Regions from separate parts of the Nonomuraea muscovyensis genome, predicted to be linked through region 2. Evidence: riboswitches for the same ligand, from Rfam matches in the RefSeq annotation. Region 2 holds a riboswitch; each other region holds the start of a gene.
What was found. Region 2 has a riboswitch for cyclic di-AMP ahead of FHU36_RS46075 (C40 family peptidase). Riboswitches for the same ligand answer to the same signal wherever they lie in the genome.
Positions count from the first base shown of each region.

Region 1: another riboswitch for cyclic di-AMP. It lies ahead of FHU36_RS00075 (CHAP domain-containing protein); the one in region 2 lies ahead of FHU36_RS46075 (C40 family peptidase).
Region 3: another riboswitch for cyclic di-AMP. It lies ahead of FHU36_RS30860 (coiled-coil domain-containing protein); the one in region 2 lies ahead of FHU36_RS46075 (C40 family peptidase).

Region 1 is NZ_JACHJB010000001.1:13,422-22,849, reverse strand. Features, by position in the region: gene FHU36_RS00095 (GH1 family beta-glucosidase) at 1-821, opposite strand, end outside; gene FHU36_RS00090 (carbohydrate ABC transporter permease) at 818-1,654, opposite strand; gene FHU36_RS00085 (carbohydrate ABC transporter permease) at 1,651-2,601, opposite strand; gene FHU36_RS00080 (ABC transporter substrate-binding protein) at 2,681-4,009, opposite strand; gene FHU36_RS00075 (CHAP domain-containing protein) at 4,345-5,013, opposite strand; cyclic di-AMP (ydaO/yuaA leader) riboswitch at 5,027-5,163, opposite strand; gene FHU36_RS46150 (Gfo/Idh/MocA family protein) at 5,284-6,237, opposite strand; gene FHU36_RS00065 (hypothetical protein) at 6,436-7,377, shown strand; gene FHU36_RS00060 (DUF6716 putative glycosyltransferase) at 7,374-8,561, shown strand; gene FHU36_RS00055 (polysialyltransferase family glycosyltransferase) at 8,620-9,428, opposite strand, start outside.
Region 2 is NZ_JACHJB010000004.1:451,182-460,609, reverse strand. Features, by position in the region: gene FHU36_RS39930 (FtsX-like permease family protein) at 1-681, shown strand, start outside; gene FHU36_RS39925 (MFS transporter) at 641-2,002, opposite strand; gene FHU36_RS39920 (hypothetical protein) at 2,085-2,939, opposite strand; gene serA (phosphoglycerate dehydrogenase) at 3,173-4,762, shown strand; gene FHU36_RS46080 (hypothetical protein) at 5,080-5,211, shown strand; gene FHU36_RS39905 (class I SAM-dependent methyltransferase) at 5,208-6,029, opposite strand; gene FHU36_RS46075 (C40 family peptidase) at 6,070-6,762, opposite strand; cyclic di-AMP (ydaO/yuaA leader) riboswitch at 6,766-6,910, opposite strand; gene FHU36_RS39895 (3-isopropylmalate dehydrogenase) at 7,009-8,055, shown strand; gene FHU36_RS39890 (branched-chain amino acid aminotransferase) at 8,244-9,341, shown strand; gene FHU36_RS39885 (Uma2 family endonuclease) at 9,365-9,428, opposite strand, start outside.
Region 3 is NZ_JACHJB010000002.1:3,059,679-3,069,106, reverse strand. Features, by position in the region: gene FHU36_RS30910 (PP2C family protein-serine/threonine phosphatase) at 1-264, shown strand, start outside; gene FHU36_RS30905 (response regulator transcription factor) at 524-1,147, opposite strand; gene FHU36_RS30900 (M50 family metallopeptidase) at 1,244-2,590, shown strand; gene FHU36_RS30895 (MmcQ/YjbR family DNA-binding protein) at 2,618-2,971, shown strand; gene FHU36_RS30890 (arsenate reductase family protein) at 3,048-3,410, opposite strand; gene FHU36_RS30885 (DoxX family protein) at 3,625-3,975, opposite strand; gene FHU36_RS30880 (hypothetical protein) at 4,114-4,401, opposite strand; gene FHU36_RS45035 (MmyB family transcriptional regulator) at 4,348-4,848, shown strand; gene FHU36_RS30870 (DUF2716 domain-containing protein) at 4,968-5,786, opposite strand; gene FHU36_RS30865 (hypothetical protein) at 5,761-6,285, opposite strand; gene FHU36_RS30860 (coiled-coil domain-containing protein) at 6,621-7,577, opposite strand; cyclic di-AMP (ydaO/yuaA leader) riboswitch at 7,583-7,721, opposite strand; gene galT (galactose-1-phosphate uridylyltransferase) at 7,793-8,872, opposite strand; gene FHU36_RS30850 (DeoR/GlpR family DNA-binding transcription regulator) at 8,869-9,428, opposite strand, start outside.

The DNA of each region.
Region 1 (9,428 bases), on a different contig from region 2:
CCGACCCCGAGGTCCTCGATCACGTCGTCGGGGTAGCGGCCGAGCAGCAGCGCGTCGAGGAAGAAGCGGTTCTGCAGGCCGTCGATCCGCCGCGCCGCGTCCAGGTCGGCCTCGCTCCGGGTCTCGGGGCTGACCGCGTACAGGTTGACGCAGCCGCCCACGCGGCGGGCGTCCATGGCCTGGACGGCGAGCCCGTGCGCGAGGTTGAGATGGTGGGCGGCCCGGACGGCGTTGGCCGGCTCGCGGCGGCCGGGCGCGTGCTCGCCGGAGGCGTAGCCGAGGAAGGCCGCGCACCACGGCTCGTTCACCGTGCTGAAGGTGTGCACGTGGTCCTTCAGCGCGTCGTGCACGCACCGGGCGTAGTCGGCGAACCGGTAGGCGGTGTCGCGGTTGGGCCAGCCTCCCGCGTCCTCCAGCGCCTGCGGCAGGTCCCAGTGGTAGAGCGTCAGCCAGGGGTCGATGCCGTTCGCGCGCAGCTCGTCGGTGAGCCGCTTGTAGAAGTCGAGCCCCTTGAGGTTGAACGTCCCCGAGCCGTCGGGCTGGATACGCGGCCAGGAGACGGAGAAGCGGTAGGCCGTCAGGCCCAGCTCGGCCATGACGGCGACGTCGTCCCTGAACCGGTGGTAGTGGTCGATGGCCACGTCCGCGTGATCGCCGCCGAGCACCCGGCCGGGCGTCCGGGTGAAGGTGTCCCAGATCGACGTGCCCCGGCCGTCCTCGTTCACCGCCCCCTCGACCTGGTACGCCGAGGTGGCCGCGCCCCACGCGAACGTCGCGGGGAAGCGGAGGTGGGAGCTCGCCTGCTCCTGTTGAGTCGTCACGCCTTGACCGCACCTTCCATCAGGCCGCCGACGATCTGCCGGCCGAACAGCACGAAAACCACGAAGAGGGGGAGGACCGAGGCGGCGGTGCCGGTGAACAGCATCACGTAGTCGGTGCCGTGGGCGGAGTTGAGCGCCGCGATGGACGTCTGGACCACCGGGTTGTCCGGGGTCAGCACGATCAGCGGCCACATGAACTCGTTCCAGGTCTGCATGAACACCAGCAGCGCGAGGACCGCCATGCCCGGCCGGAGCGCCGGGACGACGATCCTCCGGTAGATGCCCATGGTGGTCGCCCCGTCGACCCGGGCCGCCTCGACGAGCTCGTCGGGGACCGCCTGGGAGGTGTACTGCGTCATCATGAACACGCCGAACCCGTTGACCAGGAAGGGCAGGATCACCGACTGGAGCCGGCCGGTCCAGCCGAGCGTGACCATCAGCTCGTACAGCGGCACCACGCCCATCTGCTGCAGCGGCACCATCATCGTGACGAGGATCAGCCCGAGCAGCAGCTTGGAACCGGGGAAGCGCAGCTTGGCGAACGCGAAGCCGGCCAGGGTCGAGATGAGCACCACCGACACCGTCACCGTGGTGGCCACGATCGCCGAGTTGACCAGGCCGGTCACGAAGTTGGCGTCCTCGGTGGCCAGCAGCCGCTCGACGTTCTCGCCGAGGTGGCCGCCGGGCAGCAGCGGCGGGGGCGTCTCGACGGCGTCCTCGTTGGTCCGGGTCGCCATGATGAACATGTAGTAGATCGGGAACGCCGACATGATCAGTGCGAACACCAGCGTGATCTTGGTCAGCAGTGTCGCGTCCCAGGGCTTGTTCCTCATCGCGCCCCCCTGATGCGCCGGGTGAACCCGTAGTTGATCATCGTGCCGACCAGGATCAGCACGAACAGCAGCCAGGCGGCCGCCGCGGCGTAGCCCATGTCGAAGTCGCGGAAGGCCTCCTTGACGATGAACATGGCCACGGTCTGGTACTGGCCGGTGGTGCCGCCCGTCATCATCGGGTTGCCCTCGAACATGACCGGCTCGGCGAACAGCGTCATCCCGCCGATGGTGGAGATGAAGACGACGAACACCAGCGTCGGCCGCAGCATCGGCACCGTGATCTGCCAGAACTGCCTGCGGGCCGAGGCGCCGTCGAGCGCGGCCGCCTCGTACAGGTCGCGGGGGATGGTCTGCATCGCGGCGAGCAGGATGATCGCGTTGTAGCCGGTCCAGCGCCAGTCGACCATCGTGGAGATCGCGAGCCAGGACGACCACTTCTCGTTCTGCCAGACGATCGGCTCGACGCCGAACCAGCTCAGGATCCAGTTGAACAACCCGTAGTCGCGGCTGTAGAGCTGGCTGAAGATCACCGCCACGGCCACCACCGAGGTCACCAGCGGCAGCAGCACGCCCAGGCGCAGCAGCAGCCTGCCCTTGAGCCGCTTGTTCAGCGCGTTGGCCAGCATCAGGGCCAGCACCAACTGCGGGACCGTGGCCAGGGCGAACATGCCGAGCGTGTTGATCACCGCGTTCCAGAAGGACGCGTCGGTGACGAGCTTGACGTAGTTGTCCAGGCCGGTGAAGGTCTTGTCGCCCGCGAGCTCCCAGTCGTGCAGGGACAGCCACAGCGTGTAGGCCAGGGGGAAGACGCCGAAGATCGCGAACAGCACGTAGTAGGGCGACACCAGCAGGTACGGCACGCCCTTGAGGTCGAAGCGACCCCACCGCCCGGGTGGCGGGGCCTGGCTGGGCGGCCCCTGCCGCGGCGGCGCGAGTTGGAGAGTCATGGAAACCTTTCCAGCGGGGTGGGGGAAGGGTGGCGCCCGAGGAGGGGGGACGGGCGCCACCGCGTCCGGAGTGCGGGGGTCAGCCCGCTGCCTTCACGCCCGCCTCGACGAACTTCGTCCAGGCCTCGTCGTACTTGACCGCGCCCTGGTCCATGCCCTCCAGCACCTTCTCGACCGCGGTCTTCACCTGCGCGTGCTTCTCGCCGAAGAACACCGGCTGCAGGTTCGCGACCGAGGCGGCGAAGATCTGGCCGGTCGGCGCGTCGTTGAAGTAGGCGTTCTTCAGGCCCGACACCTCGGGGTCCTGCTGCGCGGGGATCGAGCTGGGGAAGGCGCCGGCCTCCTTGAAGGCGGCAACGTGGCCGTCCTTGCCGGTGAGGTAGTTCAGGACCTCGGCGGCCTCCTTGGGGTGCTTGCTCTGCTTGGGCACCGCGAGCCAGGAGCCGCCCCAGTTGCCCGAGCCGCCCGGCACGGCCGCGACGTCCCAGTTGCCCTTGTTGGACTCGCCGGCCTTGCCCTCGATGACGCCGAGCATCCAGGACGGGCAGCCCATGGTGGCGAAGCCGCCGCCCTTGATGGCCTTGTCCCACGCCGGGCTCCACGCCTGCAGCTTGGCGGTCAGCCCGGCCTGGCTGAACTTCTGCACCCAGTCGAAGGAGGTCTTGACGGCCGGGTTCTTCTCGACGATGAGCTGGTTGCTCTTGTCGAAGTACGCCAGGTTGCCGTTCTTCGGGGCCTCCTGGAACAGGATCACGTTGTAGATCGTGTTGGGCCCGTCCATGAACTTGGCGCCGGTCTTGGCGGCCTCGAACTTCTTGCCGGTCTCGAAGAAGGCGTTCCAGTCGGGCCACAGCTTGCCGACCTCTTCACGGTCGGTGGGCAGGCCCGCCTTCTCGAACAGGTCCTTGCGGTAGCACATCGTCATGCCGCCCATGTCGGTGCCCAGGGCGAACAGCTTGCCGTCGGTGTTGAGGCCGGCCTCCCACTTGGAGGCGGGGAAGTCGGCCTTGCGGCTGTCGAGGCCGTACTGGCTCAGGTCGGCGAAGAACTGCGGGCGGGCGGCCATGAGGCCCATCGCGCCCTCGTCGATGCCGACGACGTCCCCGGCGCCCGCCCCCGCCTGGAGGCGCTGGAGAAGCTGCGGCAGGTACACGTCCTCGAACCGGTCGGTCAGGTTCTGGTACTTGATCTGGATGTTCGGGTGCTCGGCGTTCCACTTCTTGACGGCCTCGTCGTAGCCGAAGTTCTCGCCGCCGCCGAAGGTGTGCACGTTGATGGTGACCGGCTCGGCCGCGGAGCCGCTCTGGGTGGCCGTCTTCGTGTCGCCTCCGCCGCCGCTGCACGCGGCGACGGCCGCCAGCGCGGTGAGCGCGACGCCGGTCACAACAAAGCGCTTGTGGTTCGTCATTCCGTACCCCTCTTGGGTGTGGATGTGGGAGGTGCACCGCGGCCTGCCGCGGCGAGTGGGAGGGTCTTTGGGAGCGCTCCCACAAAGAGTGCCCGCACGGCGTGCGGGCGTCAACGTCCCGAAACGGAACCGTTACCTGAGAGGCGATTGGTGTGTGGCGAAACGGGTTTAGGGTACGAAACGCCGTGAAGCGGTAGTTGGGAGCGCTCCCATCTTATCGGCACGTTTCGTGCCCATGCCGGACAGTCTTCCGGGCGGTGCCCGGAGGCTGGAAAACGGCGAGTGCGCGCCCAGGGTCCGGGCGCGCACTCGCCGTGCGGGGGTCGGGTCCGCGGTCAGCCGGCGTACTCGGGGTAGCCGTAGCCGACGACGTCCGACTTGGACCGGACGCGCTCCTCGACCCGGCCGTTGCCCGTGTTGCCCTCGATCGTGGAGATGGTGCCGTTGCCGTTGTCCTTGACCACGAAGCCGACGTGCCTGATCGAGGTCAGGGACTTGCCGCCGCTCCAGGAGAAGAAGACGACGGCGCCGGGCTTGGGCGCGCTGCCCCAGCGCTTGTTGGCCACGAACCACCTGGCGTGCGCCACGGTCCAGGCGTCCCAGCCGACCTGCGGGCGGGCGCCGAGCTTCTCGCCGACCCAGGAGACGAACATCGCGCACCAGGGGGCGTTGAGGTAGCCCCTGCGGCTGCCGCCGTCGCGGCGGACGGTCTCCATGGCGCGCTGGGAGCCGGCGTACCACTGCTGGAACTTCGTGCCGCCGCCGTAGGCGTTCTCCGTGGTGCCGACCTGGGCTCGGGCCAGCTGCAGGAGCTGCGAGGCGGTCACGCTGATCTTGTTGGCCTGCTGCTTGTGCCCTGCCGACGCGGCCCGCGGCGCCTGCTCGGGGACGTCGGCGAGGGCGGGGGAGGACAGGCCGAACGCGGCCGTGAGGGTGAGGGTGACGCCGGCACCGGCGCGCAGGAGGGGGGTCTTCCGGGCACGGTAAAGACGGTTGATGGCCATCGAGCGGGGATACTCCTTGCTTCCATGCCGCTTACCGGGTTAGCTGACGGGTTCGGGCGTGGAAGCTGCCCTTCGGCACTGACGTGCCGATTCACCCCAAAGGACATGGGTCCCCGGTTCCGCGCAGGGCGGATTCAGCGGTCACAGGGGGGTCCTGTGATCGATCTTTGCGATGGGCCGGCTACGAACCGGCCGAAACCGGACGTATGCCGTGAATGCCCCATAAGGTAATGCATGGGGCAAGCGGTTTACAATAGGGCAAAGCGCAAGTCAGGAGACTTGCTGACGAGCGTCGGCCAGGAGGCGGGCCATGGCAACGCTTTCGTCAAGGGGCATCACGGCGCTCTCGGTCCGGCCCTCGGCCAGGGCCTCGCGCACCTCGCGCACCTCTCCGGCGTAGCCGTTGTCGGCCGGGTCCAGCTCGTGGATCTCGGGCTCCATCGACGGCCCGCTGAGCACCAGCCGCTCCGGCGCCCAGAACGGCGCCTGGATGTCGGCGCGCATCCCGGTGCCCACCACGTACGCGCTGTTGGGGAAGGCGCCGCGCAGCGACACCTCGACCAGCGCCCGCCTCCCGCCGGGGTAGACCAGCACCCCCGCCGCCTCCGCGTCCACCCCGGACGGCGCCAGCGAACCGGTCATCGCCAGCCGCTCCGGCCGGCCGAGCAGCAACTGCGCCAGCCCGAACGGGTAGATCCCCAGGTCGAGCAGTGCCCCGCCGCCCAGCTCCGGTGCCCACAGCCGGTGCGCCGGGTCGTACGGCGAGGAGAAGCCGAACGAGGCGTGCACCGATCGGATCTCGCCGAAGCGCGGGTCCGTCGCCACCCGCCGGATCAGCGGGTTGAAGCGCATCCACATCGCTTCCATCAGGAAGATCCCGGCCTCGCGGGCCAGGCGCACCATCCGCTCGGTGTCGGCCACCGACGCGGCCAGCGGCTTCTCGCACAGCACGGCCTTGCCGTTCGCGATGGCGGCCTCGGCCACCTCCAGGTGCTGGGCGTGCGGGGTGGCCACGTAGACGGCGTCCACGGCGGGGTCGGCGCACAGCTCCGCGTAGGAGCCGTAGGCGGACTCGGCCCCCAGGGCGCCGGCCAGTTCCCTGGCCCGCGTCACGTCACGGGAGCCGACGGCCGCGACCCGCATCCCGGGCTCCGCCGCGATGACCGCTCCCACGGTCCGCGCGATGCCGCCGGTCGCCGCGATGCCCCATGCGAGATCTTTCACGGCAACGGATCCTATCGACCCTCATTACCCCAAAGACACCTATATCCCCATTTGCCCCTCGGCTGGCGGGCCCCCGTCCGGGCGACCGGTTCCGTCCCGGGCGGGAGGAAGTGTTCACGCGTCGTTCCCGGAGGCGTAAGGCGGCCGGGTTAGCTTGTGGCGCACCGGCTTGAGCCGGGAACCGGCGAAGGGAGCAGAGTGCGCGAGCGGGCGTCGGCCTGGGTCGAGTCTCCCCTCCAGATGCTGTGCGCCGTCGAGGCCCACCACGCCGGCCTCCTCGGCCCCGCGACGGCCGTCGTGCCCCGTGCCGGGCAGCGCGCGCTCAAGGCGACGCGCCGGGAGCTGCGCCGCATGGCCCTCCCGGAAGGGCTGGAGCTGGCGGAGCCGGCCGAACACCTGCCGCGCAGGCTCGACGCCGCCGGTGACGCGTTCTCCGGCCGGGTGCAGCTGCGCTGGCTGACCGCCGGGCCGCGCCGCCTGGTCGTCGTCGACGACGGGCTGGCCACGATCCGGTTGCTGGAACTGCTCGCGGCGGGCCCGTATCGGCCGCTGCTGAGGGCGCGCGCCCGGCCCGGGTTCGCCCGCGCGGCGCTCGGGCTGGCCGCCGCCGTCCGGCTGCGCGCGAGCCGCGTCACGGTCTTCACCGCGCTGCCGGTCTCGGCGGAGCTGGACGAGGGCGTCCGCCGCGCCGGAGTCGACCTGGTACGCCATGACTTCGCCTGGTTGCGGGCCCAGCCGCCCGAGCCCGGTCCGGCCGAGCGCACCGTGGTGCTGGGCACCGCGCTGGTCCGCAACGGCCTGGTGCACCGCGACCGCTACCTGCGCTGGCTCACGAACCTGGCCGGCGAGGAGCCGCTCGCCTACTACCCGCACCGGCGCGAGGACCCCGTGGACGTGGCGCTGATCCGCGAGCGGCCCGGCATCACCGTGCACGAGGGCGGCGCCCCGGCCGAGCTCACGCTGCGCGGCCTGGACCCGGGCCAGCGGGTGCTCAGCCTGCCGTCGACCGCGATCACCTCGCTGCGCGTGCTCCTCGGCTCGCGCGGCGTCGCGGTGGAGCCGGTCGACGTGCCGGACGACTGGTGGACCAGCAGGGCGGCTCCCGCGCTGCGCTCGCATCTGACAGGAGTCACCGGGTGAGGGTGCTGGCTGTCGCCGACTCCGACTCGTACCTGAAATGGGCGGCCTGCCTGCTCGCCGACCTGCCGCCGGGCTGCACGACGCGGCTCGCGGTGATCCGCACGCCGATCGCCCCCTCGCCGGGCCAGATCGCCGCCGCGCTGAGCGGTGCGCCGGTCGCCGAGCCCCTGCCGCAGGTGCTGTCGGCGCGCGCCCTGCGGCGCACGGCCGAGCGGATGCGGCCCGACGTGGTGCTCGTGGCCTGCACCGGGCCCGTCGTGGACGTGCTGGTGGCCGACGTGCTGGACGGGCTGCGGCCGCGGCCGGTGTTCGTCACCGGCCTGCCGGGCATCTCGGTGCCCGCGACGGAGAAGGCGTGGCTGTACCGCAGCGGCTGCGACCTGTTCGTGCTGCACAGCCGGCGGGAGGTGGCCGAGTTCGGCGAGATCGCCGCGCGGCTCGGCGGGGGAGGGGCGATCGGCCTGGCGAGGCTGCCCTTCCTGCGCCCGCGCGGCGGGTCGCCCGCCACGGCAGGCGGCGGTGACCGGGTCGTGTTCGCCACCCAGGCCAAGGTGCCGAGGCAGCGCGAGGAACGCGAGCGGATCCTGGGCGCCCTGGCCCGGCTGGCCGCCGACCGCCCCGACCTCGACGTGGTGGTGAAGCTGCGCGCCTGGGAGGACGAGCGGCAGACCCACAACGAGCGCCACCACTACCAGCGGCTCTGGCGGGAGCTGGGCGAGCCGGGCCGGCTCGGGTTCGAGACAGGCCCGATGCACGAGCAACTCGCGCGGGCCGCGGGGTTCGTCACGGTCAGCTCGACGGCCGCCCTGGAGGCCGTCGCGCACGGCGTTCCGTCGCTGGTGCTCAGCGACTTCGGGGTGAACGCCGAGATGATCAACCTGGTGTTCGAGGGCTCCGGCCTGCTCGGCACGCTCGACGACCTGGCCGGCGGCGCGTTCCGCACCGCCGACGCCGGGTGGTGCGCGGCCAACTACTTCCACCCCGCGGGCGGCGACGACTGGACCGTACGGCTCGCGGCCCTGGTGGCCGGCCCGGCGACGCCGCCGCGCTCCCTGCTGGACGGGCCGGAGCACGCCGCCGCCCGGCGCCGCGCCCGCCTGCGCGTGGAGGTGCCGCCGCCCATGCTCCGCGCCGGCTATCGCGCGAAACGCCGCGTGCGCCGCTACCTGCGCGCCTTCCCCTGACCCGCGCCGCTCGGCCCCGGAGCCGGGCAGCGAGCGCGGGCCGCCGGTGACCCGATGATCAGAGGGCGGCGCGCAGCCTGCGGCGCAGGCGGGTGAGGGCGGTGGGCCGGGGAGCCAGGCCGAGGGTCTCCAGGCGCTTGCGCCTGAAGTAGCGCGGGTCGAAGGAGGCCGCCCCCTCGGGCCGCAGCTCCGGGTACGCCTCGGCCTGCATGCAGTAGCCCACCCCGCGCACCAGCGCCGCCAGGTCGGCGGCGGGCGGCTCACGCAGCTCGCCGTCCGACGACAGCCGGGGCAGCAACGCGTCCACGATCGTGACCGGCACCCGGTTGCTGTTCTCGTACGGGGTGAGCCGCTCCAGCACCAGCTCGGTCCCGTACGAGGCCACCGGCAGCCCGAAGTAGCGCCGCGCCGTCACCAGTCCGGTCGAGAAGCAGCCGGCCACCAGGCTCAGCCGCGAGGCGTCGAAGCACACCTCGGCGGGCACGCTCTCGCCCACCACCTCCAGTCGCACGCCCAGTCGCCCGGCGGCGGCGCGCAGCAGGCGGGTGTGGCCACGCCCGGCGGCCGGGTGCGGCTTGAAGACGATCGTCGTGTGCCCGCGGGCGGCCAGCGCGCGCAGCATCCCCTCGTGCAGCTCCGCCTCCTCCTCGGGCGTGACGATGCCGAGCGACGACAGGTACTGCCCGAGGATCATCGCCTCCCCGTGCGGCAGGCCCGGCGAGGTGCCGGCCACCTCGCGGACGACCTTCAGGAACGCCGCCTCCGGCAGCACCTCGGCGGGCACCCCGTACTCGCTGAGCAGCAGCGGCGTCAGGCCGGGCACCAGGTCGAGGTGGAGCAGCCGGGTGACGCGGCGGAAGATGTCGG
Region 2 (9,428 bases):
GTACTGGACCTGGTGACCTACGGCAAGGGCGAGGAGGAGCGGCACCGGGAGCTCAGGATCCCGGCCGTGCCGGCCCAGGGAGCCGAACCCCGGCAGCGCGGCGCGGTGGTCCCGCTGTCGGCTCTGACCCGGCTGGGGGTCAAGACGGCGGAGCGGCGCCTGCACGTCATGCACCGGCCGGCTGACCCGATGCAGTTCCAGAGCGATCTCCGCGCGGTGAACCGCGGAGTCTGGACCGAACTGGAGCGGGGCTACCAGAACGACGCGCGCTTCCTGCACATGGCGGCGTTCGCGCTGGCGGCGGTCCTGGCGCTCGGCGGCACCTTCGCCGCCACCGGGCTCGCGGCGGCGGACATGCGGCGCGACCTCGACACGCTCTCGGCCGTCGGCGCCGCGCCGCGGACGCGCAGGCTCGTGGTGGCCACCCAGGCCGGGTTCATCGCCGCCACGGGCACCCTGGTGGGGCTGGTCGCGGGCCTCGTCACCGGGATCGCCCTGACCTGGCCCATGACGCGCCACGGCGCCGTCGGCGGTGACTCCGTCCTGGATCCGGGTCCCACCGTGGTCGCCGTCCCGTGGCTGCCCGTCGCCGTGGGCGTCGTGGGCCTGCCGATCCTGGCCGCCGTCGTGGCGGGTCTGGTCACGCGGACGCGGCTGGTGGTGGCGCGTCGGCTGGCCTGAGCCGGTACTTCAGCGTCATCAGCACCGACAGGAAGATGATGAGCGCCGGGACCGCGGCCTGGCCGACCAGGACCGCGGTCAGGGCGCTGTCCGGCTGCTCGACGGGCCGGCTGGGCTCCGACTCCAGGAAGCCGCCCAGCGACAGGATGCCGCCGAAGACGAGGGCGCCGAAGGAGGCGACCCCGCTCTCGACCGCCGTCCACAACCCGGTGAACACCCCGGCCCGCCGCTTGCCCGTCTCCTCGGCGTCCACCGCGATCACGTCCGCCAGCATCGAGAACTGCAGCAGTTGCACCCCGGCATAGCCCATGCCCACCAGCAGCAGCATGACGTGGGCGTACCAGGCGCCGATGGCGGGGGTGGCCAGCGCCGCCACAGTGCCCACACCGAACATCAGGGCGGCCAGGATCATCGCGCCGCGCTTGTCGAACCGCTTGGCCAGCCGGACCCAGACCGGCATCGTCAGCAGCATCGGCCCGACCAGCGCGGCGAAGAGGGTGCTCGTCGCCTTGGGATCGCCCAGGACGTAGGCGGCGAAGTAGGGCGCGGCGGCCAGCATCATGCTGACGGCCATCATCTGGGCGCAGCTCAGCGCCAGCAGCCACATGAACGCGGAGTTGCCCCGGGCAGCCGCGATCTGGTCGCGCAGCCGGCCGCCGTCGGGCTCGGGGGCGCCGGTCATGGGGGCGCGGGCCGTACCGAAGAACGACCCGAGCATCGAGGCGAGCAGCACCGCGGCGATCGTCACGGCCATCAGCCGGTAGCTGCCCAGCGTGCCGTCGTCGCCCTGGCTGTTGACGATGGCCGGAGCCAGGATGCCGCTGATCACGGTGGCGGCCCCGATGAAGACCATCCGCCACTGCAGCAGGGAGGTGCGCTCGTGGTAGTCGGAGGTCATCTCGGCGGGCATCGCCTTGTACGGCACCTCGAACAGCGCGTACGCCGTGGCCGCGGCCATGAAGCAGCCCCCCACGTACAGCGCGGCCGGGACCCCCGTGAGCGGCGGCCCGGCGAAGACCAGGAAGAACGCGACCGGCAGCGTGCACGCGCCCGCCAGCAGCCACGGCCGCCGCGGCCCGAGCCGTGACGTCGTGCGGTCCGACCAGCGGCCGACCAGCGGGTTGATCAGCAGGTCCCAGACCTTGGGGGCGGCGACCACCAGCCCGGCCAGCCAGGCGGGCACGGCCAGGAAGTTCGTCATGTAGTAGAGCAGCAGCAGGCCGGGCACCGCGTTGTAGGTCGCGGTGCAGAAGGACCCGACGCCGTAGCCGATGCGCACGCCTCGCGAGACCGTGGGCACGTCGAGGGCCGGTGTGATCATGGGCTCATCTAAACCTAGCGAGCCCTTGTTCGGTAGGCCCGGTTTCGGCGTGACCCCGTGCCCTGACCCGTCCCCTGGGTCGCTAGTCGGAGACCGCGGCGCACACCACGTGGGCGCCGATCTCGATCATCCGGCGCTCGCTGCGCGCGTCCGCCACCCGGGCCATGAGGATCGGCGCCTCGCTGGCCGCGAACTGCGGCAGCCGGGCGCGCACCAGGCGGTGCAGGTCGCGGACCACGTCCTCGGCGGCCGACATGTGCACCTTCACGTGCAGCATGATCCCCGGCGCGCCCGACGCGGTGCGCGCCTCGGAGATCCACACGTGGTGCACCAGGGGGAAGTCCGCCAGCAGGTATCCGATCGCGCGGCGCAGCGCCGGCAGGATCGGGTGCGTGCAGCGCCGGTAGCCCGGATCGACCTGCTGCATGGGGCCCGACAGATGCGGTCGCGGCGCCGGGATCCACGGCAGCGACGGCGCCTCCGGCGAGGGCGGCGCCACCTGGGCGAGCGCGGCTCCGCGCGACACCGTGGCCATCGCACCGGTGGCGTACGCGGCGGGGGCGGCCCCCGACAGCACCGGGGTGGGCCCGGTCCGGGTCGAGGTGAGGAAGCGCTGCAGGTCGTCGATGGGCACGGCCGCCGCCGCGGGCCCGGCCGCGTCGATCACGATCTCGCGCACGCCGGTGACGCGCTGGATGTCGAGGATGGTGTCGGCGTCGCAGGCCGACAGCGAATGGCTGCCCCGATGCCTGGCGTAGGTCACCGGTCCGGTGTATCCGAGCAGCACCCGGTCACCGGCCTGGGTCGTGCCCAGGACGACGGAGCGGTCGGGTCGCACGGCCACCAGGACTCCACCCTCGGCCAGAGCCGCAAGCAGGCGGTGCGGGGCGCCATGCTGTGCGAGCACGTCGGCAAGCGCAGGATTCCCGATGCTCATAGGACGAACCCTAGGTAGTCGGCCACGGCTTATCAGGCTAATGGCCAATAAATCTCTCTATCAAGACAAAGATGGGCATCGTGCGGATGAGTTTGCGGCTCCGGGGTAGGGCGGGCCGTCTCACATTCCGGGTCCCTCGTGAACGCGTTCACAAGCGCGGATAGACTGCGAGGGATCCCGGGGGACTCGCCGACGCGTCCCCCAGCCCGCCGCACGCCTTAAGGATCCATCCCGTGACAAAGCCCGTCGTTCTGGTCGCAGAGGAGCTCTCCGAGGCTGGCCTCGCCGTCCTCGGCGCCGATTTCGAGGTCCGCCACACCGACGGCGCCGACCGTTCCCAGCTGCTGCCCGCGCTCGCCGACGTGGACGCGCTGATCGTCCGCTCCGCCACGCAGGTCGACGCGGAGGCCATCGCCGCCGCGCCGAAGCTGCGCGTGGTCGCCCGCGCCGGTGTCGGTCTCGACAACGTCGACGTCGAGGCGGCCACCAAGGCCGGCGTCATGGTCGTCAACGCGCCGACCTCCAACATCACCAGCGCCGCCGAGCAGACCCTCGCGCTCATCCTGGCCAGCGCCCGCAACACGGCCCAGGCCCACGCCGCGCTGAAGAACGGCGAGTGGAAGCGGTCCAAGTACACCGGCGTCGAGCTCGACGGCAAGATCATCGGTATCCTCGGCCTGGGCAAGATCGGCCAGCTCGTGGCCCAGCGCCTGCAGCCGTTCGGCGTCGAGCTGATCGCCTACGACCCCTACCTGCCGCCGGCCCGCGCCGCGCAGATGGGCGTCAGGCTCGTCTCCCTCGACGAGGTCATCAAGCAGGCCGACTTCCTCACCGTGCACCTGCCCAAGTCCAAGGAGACCGTCGGCCTCATCGGCGACAAGGAGCTGCACGAGGTCAAGCCGTCGGTGCGGATCATCAACGTGGCCCGCGGCGGCATCGTCGACGAGGGCGCCCTCTACACGGCGATCAAGGAGGGCCGCGTGGCAGGCGCCGGCCTCGACGTCTTCGCCAAGGAGCCCTGCACCGACAGCCCGCTGTTCGAGCTGGACCAGGTCGTGGCCACGCCGCACCTCGGCGCCTCCACGCACGAGGCCCAGGAGAAGGCCGGCACCCAGGTCGCGCGGAGCGTGAAGCTGGCGCTGGCGGGCGAGTTCGTGCCGGACGCGGTCAACGTCCAGGGCGGCGCGGTGGCCGAGGAGGTCAAGCCGGGCCTGCCGCTGGCCGAGAAGCTGGGCCGGGTCTTCACCGCCCTCGCGGGCGAGGTCGCCACCAAGCTCGACGTCGAGGTGCGCGGCGAGATCGCCTCGCAGGACGTGCGCGTGCTCGAACTGGCCGCGCTCAAGGGCGTCTTCAACGACGTGGTGGAGGACTCCGTCACCTACGTCAACGCCCCGCTGCTGGCCAAGGAGCGCGGCGTCAGCGTCGAGCTGGTGACCAGCTCCGACAGCCCCGACTGGCGCAACGTGGTGACCGTGCGCGGCGTGCTCGCCGACGGCCGCCAGGTCTCGGTGTCCGGCACGCTCTCCGGCCCCCGGCAGATCACGAAGATCGTCGAGGTCAACGGCTACGAGATGGAGATCGAGCCGACCGAGCACCTGTGCTTCCTGACCTACGCCGACCGCCCCGGCATCGTGGGCGTCGTCGGTCACCTTCTCGGCGAGCACGGCATCAACATCGCCTCGATGCAGGTGGCCCGTGACGTCAAGGGCGGCAAGGCGCTCATCGCGCTGACCGTCGACTCGGCCATCCCGGCCGAGGTGCTGGAGCAGATCGTCTCCGAGATCGGCGCCGAGAGCGGCCGCACGGTCGACCTGGAGGACTGAGCCCGTACGGGTGTGCGGCTGCCGCCGGCGTGGTCCGGCGGCAGCCGCATTTTTGTCTCAAGATACGAGATATTAGGACATCCAACGAGACAGCATGTCTGCCACCAGGTACTGTTTTCTGTGATGCGCCAGGTTCTCGTACTCATTACCTGCCGCGGCGGGGCCTGTTAGGGCAGGTCGACCACCCGCCGCGGTGAGCGGCGTCGCGTCGGCCATCAGTCCCTTTCGTCCGGTCCGTGACCCGGACCACGAGTTCAGGCCCGGTCGGATCCGTGACCGGGATCCGGCTCTCCTCACCCGACGCCCTGCGAAACGAGATGAGCAGCGACATGTACGAGATGTATCCCTGGAATCGTGCCGACGAGCGCGACAACGAGGCCGCCGAGGCCCTGCAGACCGCCCTCGACCGCCGCGACAACGGCGGAGCCCCCGAGAGCCCGGGCCGCTAGGCCCCGAACTCCAGCCGGTAGAACGCGGCCAGCCGCCGCACGCCCGGCATCTTGCCCGCCACCCGCACCAGGAGCCGGTACGGCCCCGGCAGCCGGTCGTAGCCGTCGAGGTCGAAGACGCTCAGCGCGTCCACGCAGCGCAGTTTCGGGCTGATCGACAGCAGGTCGGCCGGCCCGTCGATGCCCCAGCGCATCGTGGCGCCGGCCTTGCGGACCGGCGGGTTGAGCTTCTGCAGCCGCAGGCCGCGGGAGTGCAGCGCGTCGAAGAGCAACTGGCCGCTCGCGAACCCCTCGGCGATCCGCCGCAGCAGGGCCCGGCCGCCGTCCCGGTCGAGGTAGTAGAGCAGACCCTCGGCGACGACCAGCACCGGCTTGTCCTGAGGGACGCGGTCGAGCCACCCGGTGTCGGTGACCGACGAGCCGATCATCGTGTACCGGGGCCGGTCGGGGAACAGGCGCCGGCGCAGCTCGATGACGTCGGGGTAGTCGACGTCGTACCAGTCGACGCCCGGCGGCGGGTCGAGCCGGTGGGCGCGCGTGTCGAGGCCGCAGCCCAGATGGAGCACGCTCGCCTCCGGGTGGCGGGCCAGGAACTCCCGGGCCCAGCCGTCGAGGAACCGGGCCCGCAGCGCCACGGCGGCGGCGCTGCCCCGCGTCATGCCGGTGCGGCGGAAGTCGTGGTCGATCCGCCGGGCGATCTCCAGGGAGAGGGTGTCGGCGAGGATCGGGTGCGGCGCGCGGGCGTCGAGCGCCCTGCCGTACAGGGTGGCGAGGAGCGTGGCCTTCTCGGCGGTCAGTCGCACCTTCTCGGTTGCCATGTCCTCACGGTAGTACGCGCGACCGCACCCGTCCGGGTGACTACAGCGTGGTGGCGACCGGCATGGCCGGTGGGGGAGCCTGGCGCAGCTCGCGGATGTGCGCCCAGCGCTTGACGCCCTTCGGATCGGGCCGGACGGCGCCCACGAAGGAGCTGCGGCGTCCCGCGTCCAGGCGTTCCTCCTTGACCACGTCGCCGGTGCGTGGCGCGTGGACCATGTGGCCGGGGCGGGAGATCATGCCCACGTGGCCGAGGCCGTGGAAGAAGACGAGGTCGCCGGGCCTGAGGTCCTTCCAGGCGATCTTCCTGGAGAAGGCGCCGTACTGGGAGGCGGCGACGCGAGGCAGTTCGATGCCCGCGGCCTGGTAGGCGCGGAGCATGAGGCCGGAGCAGTCGTAGCCGCTCGTGCTCGTCCCGCCCCACACGTAGGGGGTGCCCTGCTTGTCCAGGGCGTACCTGACGGCGATCTTCCAGGCGGGGAGCTGGACGTTCCGGGTCCTGGCGCGCTTGACGTCGGCGCCGGTGAGGGTGACGCCTTCGGGGTCAGGCGCCACTGTGGGGGAGGCCGCCGCAGGTGAGGTCACTGCGGGGGAGGCCACCGTGGCGGGCGCCGCCGCGGCGGCGGGGGAGGCGGCCGCGAGTCCGGCGATGGTCACGGCGGCGGCGAGCGCGGGGATGAGCGCGGGGGTGGGTAGGGGGATGGGCAGGGTGATGGGCATGGCGATGCGCGGCACGAGGAGTCCTTCCACACGGCCGGCCGGGTTAGCTGACGGGCTCGGGCCTGGAAGTGGCCCTACGGCGCGCGGACGTGCCGATTCGCCCCAGAGGGGAGTGGGTCCCCGGCTCCGCGCAACGGCTGCGCGGATTAGGCTTGAGGGACTCTAACGAAACGGTCAAAGCACCGCAATACGGGTAAAAGGGATGTCCGGTGTTTGAGATGCGGTGTTCGTCAGCCGAGACGAGCCGGTAAGGTACCGCCCATGGAGTCGCGCAACATACGCCTGGCCGTGATCCCCGGAGACGGCATCGGCGCCGAGGTCGTCGCCGAAGGACTCAAGGTGCTCGAGGCTGTCGGCACCAAGATCGAGGCCACCCACTACGATCTGGGTGCCGCCCGCTACCACCGCACCGGCGAGACGCTGCCCGACGCGGTCCTGGAGGAGCTGCGCGGCTACGACGCGATCCTGCTCGGCGCCGTCGGCGACCCCAGCGTGCCGCCCGGCATCCTGGAGCGCGACCTGCTGCTCCGCCTGCGCTTCACCTTCGACCACTACGTCAACCTGCGCCCGGTCAAGCTCTTCCCCGGCGTCGAGACCCCGCTGGCCGACACCTCGGCCGAGGACATCGACATGATCGTGGTGCGTGAGGGCACCGAGGGCCTCTACGCGGGCACCGGCGGCGCCATGCGGCGCGGCACGCCGCACGAGATCGCCACCCAGGAGTCGCTCAACACCGCCTACGGCGTCGAGCGCGTGGTCCGCTACGCCTTCGAGAAGGCACGCTCGCGGCCCCGCAAGAAGCTGACGTTGGTCCACAAGACCAACGTGCTGACCTTCGCCGGCGACCTCTGGCAGCGCACGGTCAACCAGGTCGCCGAGGAGTTCCCCGAGGTCGCCACCGACTACTGCCACATCGACGCGGCCTCGATGTACTTCGTCACCCAGCCCGAGCGCTTCGACGTGGTCGTCACCGACAACCTCTTCGGCGACATCATCACCGACCTCGGCGCCGCCATCGCCGGTGGCATCGGCCTGGCCGCCAGCGGCAACGTCAACCCCGACCGCACCGCGCCCAGCATGTTCGAGCCGGTGCACGGCAGCGCCCCCGACATCGCCGGGCAGGCCAAGGCCGACCCGACCGCCACCATCCTGTCGGTCGCCATGCTCCTCGACCACCTCGGCCTGCGGGCCGAGGCCGCCCGCGTCGAGCAGGCCGTCGCCGACGACATCGTCGAGCGGCCGGCCGGAGGGGTGGGCCGCTCCACCCACGAGATCGGCGACGACATCACCGCGCGAGTATCGAGCTAGGGCCGCCTCAGCTCGACCAAGCGCCTGGCGGTCCGCACCGGACCCGCCAGGCGCTTTTCGCATGCCAAGGGCACAAAACACACCCCATCACCCCTTGCCATCCCAAATGGCGAGACAATAGGAAGTACTGACCGCCGCCGAGCAGTCCAGGCCGGCACCGCGCCACAGTAGAGAGAAGGACGTCCGTCATGACCATCGCTCAGAAGCTCAGCTTCGACGTGCAGCTATCCGACCACGCTCGCACCGCGGCCGAGCGGGAGCAGGTACTGACGAACCCGGGCTTCGGGCAGACCTTCACCGACCACATGGTCGTCATCGACTACACCGACGGCCGCGGCTGGCACGACGCCCGGCTCGTGCCGTACGGGCCGCTCAGCCTCGACCCGGCGACGTCGGTCCTGCACTACGCGCAGGAACTGTTCGAGGGACTCAAGGCCTACCGCCAGGTCAACGGCTCCATCGTGGCCTTCCGCCCGTACGCCAACGCGGCCCGGCTCAACCGCTCGGCCGCTCGCATGGCGATGCCGGAACTGCCGGAGGAGACGTTCGTCGAGTCGCTGGAACTGCTCGTGCAGACCGACCGGGAGTGGGTGCCGACCACCGAAGGGCACAGCCTCTACCTGCGGCCCTTCCTCATCGCCACCCAGGTCGGCCTCGGCGTGAACTACCCCTCGCGCACCTACTCCTACATCGTCATCGCCTCCCCGGCCGCCTCCTACTTCAGCGGTGGCGTCAAGCCGGTCTCGGTGTGGCTGTCGACCGAGTACACCCGCGCCGCCCCGGGCGGCACCGGGTTCGCCAAGTGCGGCGGCAACTACGCCGCCGCCTTCGTCGCCCAGCGCCAGGCCGTCGAGAACGGCTGCGACCAGGTCGTGTGGCTGGACGCCCAGGCGCACGAGTACGTCGAGGAGATGGGCGGGATGAACCTGTTCTTCGTCTTCGGCGACGAGCTCGTCACCCCCGCGCTCACCGGGACGCTGCTGCCCGGCATCACCCGCGAATCGATCCTCACCCTCGCCGCCGACCTCGGCCTGGAGGCGGAGGAGCGCCTCGTCTCGGTGGAGGAGTGGCAGGCCGGCTGCGAGTCGGGCGAGCTGACGGAGGTCTTCGCCTGCGGCACGGCCGCGGTGGTCACGCCGGTGGGCTCGGTCAAGGGCGCCGGCCGCGCCTGGACCATCGGCGACGGCACGCCCGGCCCGGTCACGATGCGGGTGCGCGAGGAACTGGTCGGCATCCAGTACGGCTCGCGCCCCGACCCGCACGGCTGGGTCCACAAGATCTGCTAGCCGTCACCCCCGGCCATGGGGGCTCACTCGTCGACGAGCTTGCCGGTGTCGAGAGTGAGCTTCCACGGTCCGGGAAGGTCCAGCGGC
Region 3 (9,428 bases), on a different contig from region 2:
AAGGGCGTCGTCCTCGGCGTCGTGCCCGACCTGCACTGCGAGCCCGAGCGCGGCACCCTGCGCAAGGGCGACGCGCTGCTCCTCTACACCGACGGGCTGATCGAGCAGCCGGGCCGCGACATCGACGCCGGGCTCGACCGGCTGCTCGGCGAGGCGGAGCGGCTGCTGCCGTCGGGGTTCCGCGACGGGGCGCGGGCCCTGGTCAACGCGATGGCCTCCGGCCACAACGACGACTGCGCGCTGGTGCTCGTCTGGCGCCCCTGACCCGTGTCGTTCGTCACGGGTCAGGGCGTGTGCCGCTCACCCCCGAATGGTGCGCGACGTCACTGGCCCGCCCCTCCGGCCGCTGGGATGCTCATGGTGCTCGCCCATGACCCGAGCCCCGGAAGAGGCGGCGCGGCTCCTTCCGGGGCCCGGCTCGTACGGCTGTCGAGGCCCCGTCCGGCCGGCCAATCACAGCCGGCCAATCACAGCCGGCCAGTCAAAGGCGGCCAGTCAAAGGCGGCCGGTCAAAGGCGGCCGGTCACAGCCAGCCGGAGTCGCTGGCGATGCGGACGGCGTCGATGCGGTTGCGCGCCCCGGTCTTGCACATGATGCGCGACAGGTGGTTGCGCACGGTGCCGACCGACAGGAAGAGCTGGTCGGCGATCTCCGCCGACCGGGCGCCCCCGGCCGCGATGCGCAACACGTCGAGCTCGCGCCGCGTCAGCGGGTTGACCGCCGCCTGCAGGGCGGCGACCGCCAGCTCGGCGTCGACCGCGCGGCGGCCCGCGGCCACCCGGCGCAGGCCGTCGGCGAGCTGCTCCGGCGCCACGTCGAGGCTCATGAAGCCGAGCGCGTGCGCTGCCAGCGCCCGGCGCACCTGCCCGGGGGTGGGCTGCGCCGACAGGATCAGCGCCCGGCAGGCCGGCGCCTGCTCGCGCAGCCGTGACACCGCCGGCACCCCGCCCGCGCCGGGCAGGTCGAGATCGACGACCGCGGTGTCGGCGCCGCAGGTCAGCGCCGCGCTGACGAGGTCGTCGGCATGCCCCACCTCGCCGACGACACGCAGGTCGGGCTCCGCGTCGAGGGAGGCCACGAGGCCCCGCCGGACGAGCGGCAGGTGCTCGGCGACCAGGATCCGGATCAAGGCGTTCCCTTCCCTCATGCCCCAGGGTGATCGTATGATCGCGTACTGTCAACGCAGTCTGTCGATTCCGCAAAGCGGGCGCAAGCCGTTCAGGTGGGGAGAGTTCGACTAGTCTTGAGGGCTGTCGGGACCTTTTCCGCCTACCTGGAGCACGCCTACATGGACTGGCTGTACGTCGCGGGGATCGGCATCTTCTTCATCGGATTGATGGCCTCCATCGCGCTGCACGAGCTGGGTCACCTGGTGCCGGCCAAGCGCTTCGGCATCCGCGTGCCGCAGTACATGGTGGGCTTCGGCCCCACCGCGTGGTCCTTCCGCCGCGGCGAGACCGAATACGGCATCAAGTGGATCCCGCTCGGCGGCTACATCCGCATGATCGGCATGCTGCCGCCACGCCCGGGCGACGACCCGACGAAGCTGCGCGGCTCCTCGACCGGCCCGTTCCAGGGGCTCATCGACTCCGCCCGGCAGGCCGCGCTCGAAGAGGTGCGGCCGGGCGACGAGGACCGCGTTTTCTACCGCAAGAAGTGGTGGCAGAAGGTCATCGTGATGGCCGGTGGCCCGCTGATGAACTTCGTGCTGGCGTTCGTGTTCTTCTCGATCCTGCTGGTCGGCATCGGTCTGCCCGCGAGCGCCCCGATCGTCTCCCCGCAGACCAACACGTGCGTGATCCCGGTCACCGAGAAGCGCGCCGACTGCCGGCCCGGCGACCAGCCGACGCCGGCGGCCAACGCCGGGCTGAAGCCCGGCGACCGGCTCGTCTCGTTCGGCGGCCAGAAGATCGCGACCTGGGACGACGCCACCCGGCTGATCCGTTCCCACGGCGCCGGGCCGGTGCAGATCGGCATCGTCCGCGACGGCAAGCCCATGACGCTGCAGGCCACCCTCATCGCGCAGGACCGGCCGCGGCTCGACGACCCGAAGCGGACCGAGAACGTCGGCTTCCTCGGCGTCATGCCGACGGAGGTCATGCAGAAGCAGAGCATGGGCCAGGTGGTCGGCTACATGGGCGAGCTGACCGGCCGGGTGGCCATGTCGCTGGTCCGGCTGCCGGAGAAGATGGTCGGCGTCTGGAACGCCGCCTTCTCGGGCGCCGACCGCGACCCCGAGGGCCCGGTGGGCGTGGTGGGCGCGGGCCGCATGGGCGGCGAGATCCTCGCCTCCGACCTCTCCGCCGAGAAGAAGATCGCCATCTTCGTCAACCTGCTGGCCGGGTTCAACCTGGCCATCGGCATGTTCAACCTCATCCCGCTGCTGCCGCTCGACGGCGGTCACATCGCCGGCGGCCTCTGGGAGGGCATCAAGCGGGGATACGCCAAGGTCCTGCGTCGTCCCGAGCCCGCCCACGTCGACATCGCCAAGGTGCTGCCGGTGACGTACGCGCTGGCCATCATGATGATCATCATGGCCGGGTTGTTGCTGTACGCCGACCTGTTCAACCCGCTGAGGCTCACCGGCTGACGGGTCGCTCGCGTAGGGTCCTGAACCATGGACGACCCTCTCGACGCGCTGCGCGGGATCTGCCTGGCCCTCCCCGAGACGACCGAACGGCTCAGCCACGGTGAGCCGACCTGGTTCGTCAGGGACAAGAAGGTGTTCGTCATGTTCGCCGACCACCACCACGACGACCGGCTGGCCTTCTGGTGCGCCGCCCCGCCCGGGGTCCAGGCTGAGCTGGTGGCCGAGGACCCGGACCGCTTCTTCCGCCCGCCGTACGTGGGGCATCGCGGCTGGCTCGGCGTCTACCTGGACGTCGAGGTGGACTGGGCTGAGATCACCGAGATCGTCGCGGACGCCTACCGCGTGATCGCCCCCAAGTCCCTGGCCGCCCGCCTGCCCTGACGCCCACCGGGGCGCGACGGCCGGGCGGGCGTGACGGCCGGGGGCGTACCCCCCGCCACCACACGCGGCAGGGCGCCTACCGGCGTGGGAGCAGCGACCGGACCGCGTCCTCGCTCCGGCCGACGACGGCCTGCCCGTCGTCGGCGGTGATGATCGGGCGCTGGATGAGAACCGGATGGGCGGCCAGCGCCCCGATCCAGCGCTCACGGCTCTCGGGAGTGCGGGGCCAGCCGGAAAGGCCCAGGTCGCCGGCGACGGGCTCACCCGTACGGGTGATGTCCCACGGCTCGAGCCCCAGCCTGGCCAGCACGTCGCGGAGCTCCTGCTCACCGGGCGGATCGTCGAGGTAGCGGCGGACCGTGTAGTCGGCGCTCTCCGCGTCCAGGACGGACAGCGCCGAACGGCACTTGGAGCAGTCGGGGTTGATCCAGATCTCCATGCGGCCTTCCTTCGGAGCCTCGGCGGCGACGGTTTCCGGGAAGAGCACGATACGGGATCCCGCGCGGGGAGCGGGCTGACGCGGGCGTCGACGGACACCCTCCAGCGCCACCCCTCTCACGCAGAACACCCCCTCGCGTCAGGCACGAGAGGGTGTCCGGCAACAGGACGTGGTGGCGGAGAGTCCTTCAGGGTGTGTGAATGGCGCCGCACCATCACATGGAGGCGATGGCGAGCAGCAGCGGGGCGGTCGACACCCCGACCAGCACTGTGGGTATCACGGTTCCCTTGACGTCTTTGGCCCGTAGGTGCGTGATCACCGCGCCGACGAAGTAGAGCACGACGCCGGCCGCGGCCGCGATGCCGAGAGGACGGTAGAAGATCCCGGCCAGCAGCCCGAGCGCGCCGGCGATCTTCAAGACGGCCAGGAGCGGGAACCAGCTCAGCGGCACCCCGAGTTCGGTCATGGTTGTCGTCACCCCCTTCTCCTTGGCCAGCAGAAGACTCCCGGAAGCCAGCAGGAGCAGTGCCATCAGGGCGGCGACGACGACGTAGGCGATGAACATGGATCTCTCCGGGAGAAGTGTGGAGGGGAGGGAGGAGACTGGGAGCCATCGCGATCTGTACATCTCCGGGATGGCGTGGTGGAGTTGCTGCCGCAAGCGTGGCCTGCGGGGCGGGTCACCCGGACTGAGCGCCCGGGATCAGGCGATCACCTCCCCGACCCGGCAAGTGACGCTCCGGTCCCCACCGCGCGGACGGGCGCTCCCGGCGATGACGGCGGTGGGGATCGCGGAGCTCGTCGTCTCAGAAGTCATGTCCACAACTCTGGCCAGACGGACGAGGCCCAGGAAGGCCGGGCTGAGGATGGCACCGGCAGGGCCACGCTGAGCCTGACCCGGCTCGAACAGGGCCGCGACCGCCAGCCCACCACGCAAGTGCTCGCCGTCCTCGCCGACGCGCTGCGCCTGTCCGCCGACGAACGGCTGCACCTGGGCCTGCTCACCAGGGCGACCGGCGGCGCGCTGTCGTTCCTCTGCCCGAGCACACAGCCCGCCCGCGTGTCTACCGATCCCCGAGCCCGATTGCGTTCCTGGACTGGGATCAGGCCGCCGATCAGCAGATCGCCATGCTCAAGCTGGAGTCCTCCCGTGCGCCGGCCCGCTCATCGCCGAGTTCGCCCGCGAGCCGGCCGTCACCGGCGGGGCGCTGTTCACGGACCGGATGCGGGCCCAGCCCGGCCTGCCCGGCGCACCGGAGTCGAGCGGTGGAACCATCCCGCGGCAGGCGAGCTGCGGCTGGCCTTCGAGACGCTGGAGCTCCCCGACGCCGACGAGCAGCGCCTGCTGGTCCATCTCCCCGCCGACGAAGCCGCGTCTGCCGCACTCGACCAGCTCACCGGCCGCCACCCCGGCGCGCTACGCGAGGTCGCCGGCTGACATCTCAAGCTCCGCAGGGCGGCGAGTGGACCATTCAGTGGCGGAGAGTCTTTCCAGAGGGTGGATGGCAGCCATCAGGATCGGGCTCGGTCCGGCTGCACCCACCGGGCGGCATGTTGTCAGGGACCGAAGCTCCACACGTTGCCGACCGGGCGCCCGCCGCGTCGCAGGACGGTGCCGAGAAGCTCGGTGAGTTCCTCGTCCACGTGCGTGAGGAGCTCCTGGCCGAAGACGCACAAGGAGGCTTCCCACCAGTTGCCGAACGTCCCCATCCGGAGGTCTTCGGTGACTTGGATGACGTGTTCATCGACGAGGTAGGCGTAACTGGTCCAGCGTGGCTGCCCTGGTCCGCCGACGCGGGTCGGGTCTATGCGAGAGCCACTGACGTACCACTTGAGGCGGTAGAGCCGGTCGCCGGGCCGCGCGCTGGCGCGTAGTCCGCGCTCGATGATCGTCTCCACCTCGGCCAGCAGCGGATCGTCCGGATGTTCGACGGCGTCGAGATGCCAGGTAGCGGAAGCTGGAGGTTCGGTGATCCCCCGAGCGGCGGTCTCGTAGGTCACCTCGAACCGGGTCTCGAACCGCTTCCAGATCTTGTCGTGCTCGGGGTCTGACAGGAGCTGCTTTGCGGGACGGTCCCGTGCCGGCTCACCGGCGGGCGCCCAGCGGTAGGTGCTCACCTGGGCGATCGCATGGAAGCCCGTCGCAGCGTAGGCAGGGACCAGCGAGCCAGGTGCCTCCGCGACGAGATGTCGCGGCGTACGGTGTCGGAACACCTGCCGGACACCGCGCCATTCCGCCCAGGCGGCCGCGGCTTGGAGCAGTTCGCGGCGGGGGCCGGTGATTCCGCCAATGGCTGCGAAGTCGGTGCCGCCCACGCGTTCGATCCAGACGGCGTCCAGGATTCGCCCGTCATACTCCAGCAGCAGGATCTCCATCTCCGATCCTGTCCCGCGGGGCTGTCCCGTCGGCCTCCAACTCCGAGAGCGGCCGTCGCTGCTCGGGCACGACCGCGGCCCTACGGCGCAGCCGCTCACGTTCCCCGGGGAGATGGGGCCGTATGCGCATGCCCGGCGGGAGGTCTTCGGGTGACGGGACCTTCGCGATGTCGGCCATCAGAAGAGTGCGCTCCGGCCCCGGGACGAAGCCTGCGGCTCGCAGCGATTCGCCGAGCAGTGGGGCGTCGTGAGAGTAGACCTTCCACTCGACCGGCTCACAGCGTGCCGCGAAGAGCTCCTGCTGCCGTCGGATCAATCCCGCCAGGTCGTCGCGGAGAGCGGCATGGTGGACGGTTGCGTGGGTGCCGTAGTGGGTTCGTACCAGTGGTCCATCCCGCTCGACGACAGCTCCCCACGGTAACTCCAGCGGCACCAGAGCCCGCAATTGGCTCTCGTAAGCATCAAGCAGCGTCTCAGCCACTCTCGTCACGTCGTCCATCCTCATCAGCTCTCGACCAGGGCAGATGCTGAGCTTCGATGATTCCATCCGACTGTCGGAGAATGCGACGTCGGTCCTGCCGGCGACATGACGTCCGGCTGCGGCGCAGACAGCCTCGAACTCTTCGCGCCCGATCTGCGCGGCTTGGTCTGCGTTCTGCCGGCCTTCGAGGCTGCCCTCTGCCAGGACACCATGGCGGCGTTCGTGGGACTGGAGGGCAGCAAGGTGGGAAGTGGCAGGCGGACGGCCGCGCATCAACGCGCAGGACGACCTCATGACCAGCTCAAACGCCTTCGTCAAGGCAGCGAATAGCTCATCGGATGCTATTCGCCCCTTCAGTACATCGAGATGTGCACGTGGTCGAAGTGGTTCTCGGTGATGCTGCCCCGATTGGCCATGGGGCTCCAGCCCGAGCCGTGGTTGATGCGCTGCTTCCAGATCACGTACTTGACCCCGAGCTTCGCCTTGTTCTCCACGGCCCACGCGGCGACGCGGTCGCCCAGCGCCTGGTTGCCGGCCGACGGCATGCTGCCGCCCGTGCTCATCATGAAGTCGCAGGCCCGGCCCAGCGGATGCTCGCCGCTCGAACCCGAGCGGAAACAGCCGACCGTGAACGGCAACGCGAAGTTCCGCTTGATCAGCTCACGCATCGCCCGCGTGCGGGCCGTGATGTTGTCGGAGCCGGACGGCAGCTGCGGTGCCCAGGTCCCGTTCGAGCGGCGGCCGGTGCTGACGGGGATGAGGTCCTCGAGCTTGTCCTCGATGTCGACGATGACGTCCTCGGCCTCTTCGCGCTGCCCGGCCACGGTCGTCGTGTCGGTGCGGATCTTGGCGGCGAGGGCGGCGGCCTCCTCGGCGGCCTTCTTCTTCTCGTCGCGGACGGCGGCGAAACCGTCGACCACCGCCTGCTGCTCGGCCAAGAGCTGCTCCAGCACCGCGGCGCCCGCACCGGTGACCGGGAGCAGGAACGTCGGCAACGACTGGTCGCCGCTCTGGTAGCGCAACTGCGCGATCTCGACGACCTTCTTCTCGGCCTCCGCCAGGGCCTTCTCGGCGGTGGTGAGCCGCTTCTGGGCGACCTTGGCGGCCTGCTGGGCCTTGGCCAGCTCGACCCGCTTGAGGTTGTACTTCTTGATGAGGCCGTCGACCTTGGAGTTGAGTTGCTTCAGTTCCGAGCGGAGCTTGGTCTCGTCTGGCTTGGGCTTGGCCAGCGCGGGGGCCGCCGGGCTGGAGGCCACGACAGCGGCGATGGTGAGACCGATGGCAAGACGCGCGGGGGACGCAGCCGCCACGTAGGTTTTCCTCTCCCTCTTGCCGACCGGGTTAGCTGACGGGTTCGGGAGGGAGTAGCTTCCCTACCACAGGCGTGGATTCACCCCAGGTGCTTGGGTCCCCGGCTCGCGGGCGACGCGCCCGAGATTAGGCTTTGGTGCACCGGCCGTTCCGGCCGGTGCGAAAGGGACATTAACAGTAAATCGATGGTCACGCGAGCCCAAGTAGCAACCAATTAGTGATCTACCTGTGATCGAAGCATGCGTGCCGCCTCCTCCGGCAGCACGTCGTTGACGAACGCGCCCATCGCCGACTCCGAGCCGGCCAGATACTTGAGCTTGCCGGGCGCGCGCCTGATGCTGAACAGCTCCAGGTGAAGATAGCCCAGGTCACGCTGCTCGCGCACCGGTGCCTGGTGCCAGGCCGCGATGTACGGCATGACGACGCCGAACAGGCCGTCGAACGCCCGCAGCACCGAGGTGTAGAGCGGGGCGAACGCGGCCCGTTCGGCCTCCGACAGCGCCGCGAGGTCGGGCACCTGCCGGTGCGGGTAGAGATGCACCTCGAACGGCCAGCGCGCCGCTGCGGGCACGAAGGCCGTCCACAGCTCGTTGGCCGCCACCACCCGCGCCCCCGCACGCTCGGCCGCCAGCACGTCGGCGAACAGGTTGCGGCCGTCGTGCGCGGCGGCGTAGCGGGCGGCGGCGCCCAGCTGGAGTTTGGTCCGCGGCGTCACGTAGGGGTAGGCGTAGATCTGCCCGTGCGGGTGGGTCAGCGTGATGCCGATCTCCTCGCCGCGGTTCTCGAAGCAGAAGACCTGCTCCACGCCGTCGATCGCGGACAGCTCCGCCGTACGGTCGGCCCAGGCCTCCATGACCAGCTCGACCTGGTCGTCGCTCAGGCGCGAGAACGACGAGGAGTGGTCGGAGGTGAAGCACACCACCTCGCACCGCCCCACGCCCGGACGCACCTCGCTCAGCCCGCCCGCCTCGGCGTAGGTCCCGAGGTTGCCGGAGAAGGAGGGGAAGCGGTTCTCGAACACCACCACGTCGTACTCGTGCGCGGGGATCTCCGACAGACGCGTGTCGGTCGACGGGCACAGCGGGCACTCGTCGGCCGGCGGCATGAACGTGCGCGTCTGCCGGTGCCCGGCGATCGCGATCCACTCCTCGGTCAGCGGGTCGTAGCGCAGCTCCGAGGCCACCGGCCGGGGATCGAGCGGCCGGCGGTCGATCGCGCCGCGGTCGGCGTCGTCCCGGCGGTCGAAGTAGATGAGCTCCCGGCCGTCGGCCAGATGGGTGATGGTGCGCTTCACGGCGACCCTTCCGCGATGATCAGTTCGCCGGCCCGTTCGGCCAGCTCCAAACGTGCGTCCTCGGGCAGTCCCGCGTCGCTCACGACCACGTCCGCCTCGGTGAGTTCGGCGATCGTGCTGATGCCGACGGTGTTCCATTTCGTGTGGTCGGCCGGGACCACCAACCGCCGCGCCGCGCCAACCAGTTCCCGGTCGGTCTCCGACTCCAGCAGGTTGGGCGTGGTGAACCCGGCCCGCACGCTCATCCCGTGCACCCCGAGGAACAGGGTGTCCACGTGCAGGCGCCGGATCGCGGCGACCGCGACGGGGCCCACGAGCGCGTCGGACGGGGTGCGCACGCCACCGGTGAGCACCACCGTGCGGTCGGCCCGCGGGTTGCGGTGGAAGACATCGGCGACGGGCACCGAATTGGTGATCACCGTCAGCTCGGGCACGCCGACCAGGTGGTGGGCGAGCGCCCAGGTGGTGGTGCCGGCCGACAGCGCCACAGCGGTGCCGGGCTCGACGAGCCGCGCGGCGCGCCGCGCGATGGCCTCCTTCTCGGGCTGCTGGCGGG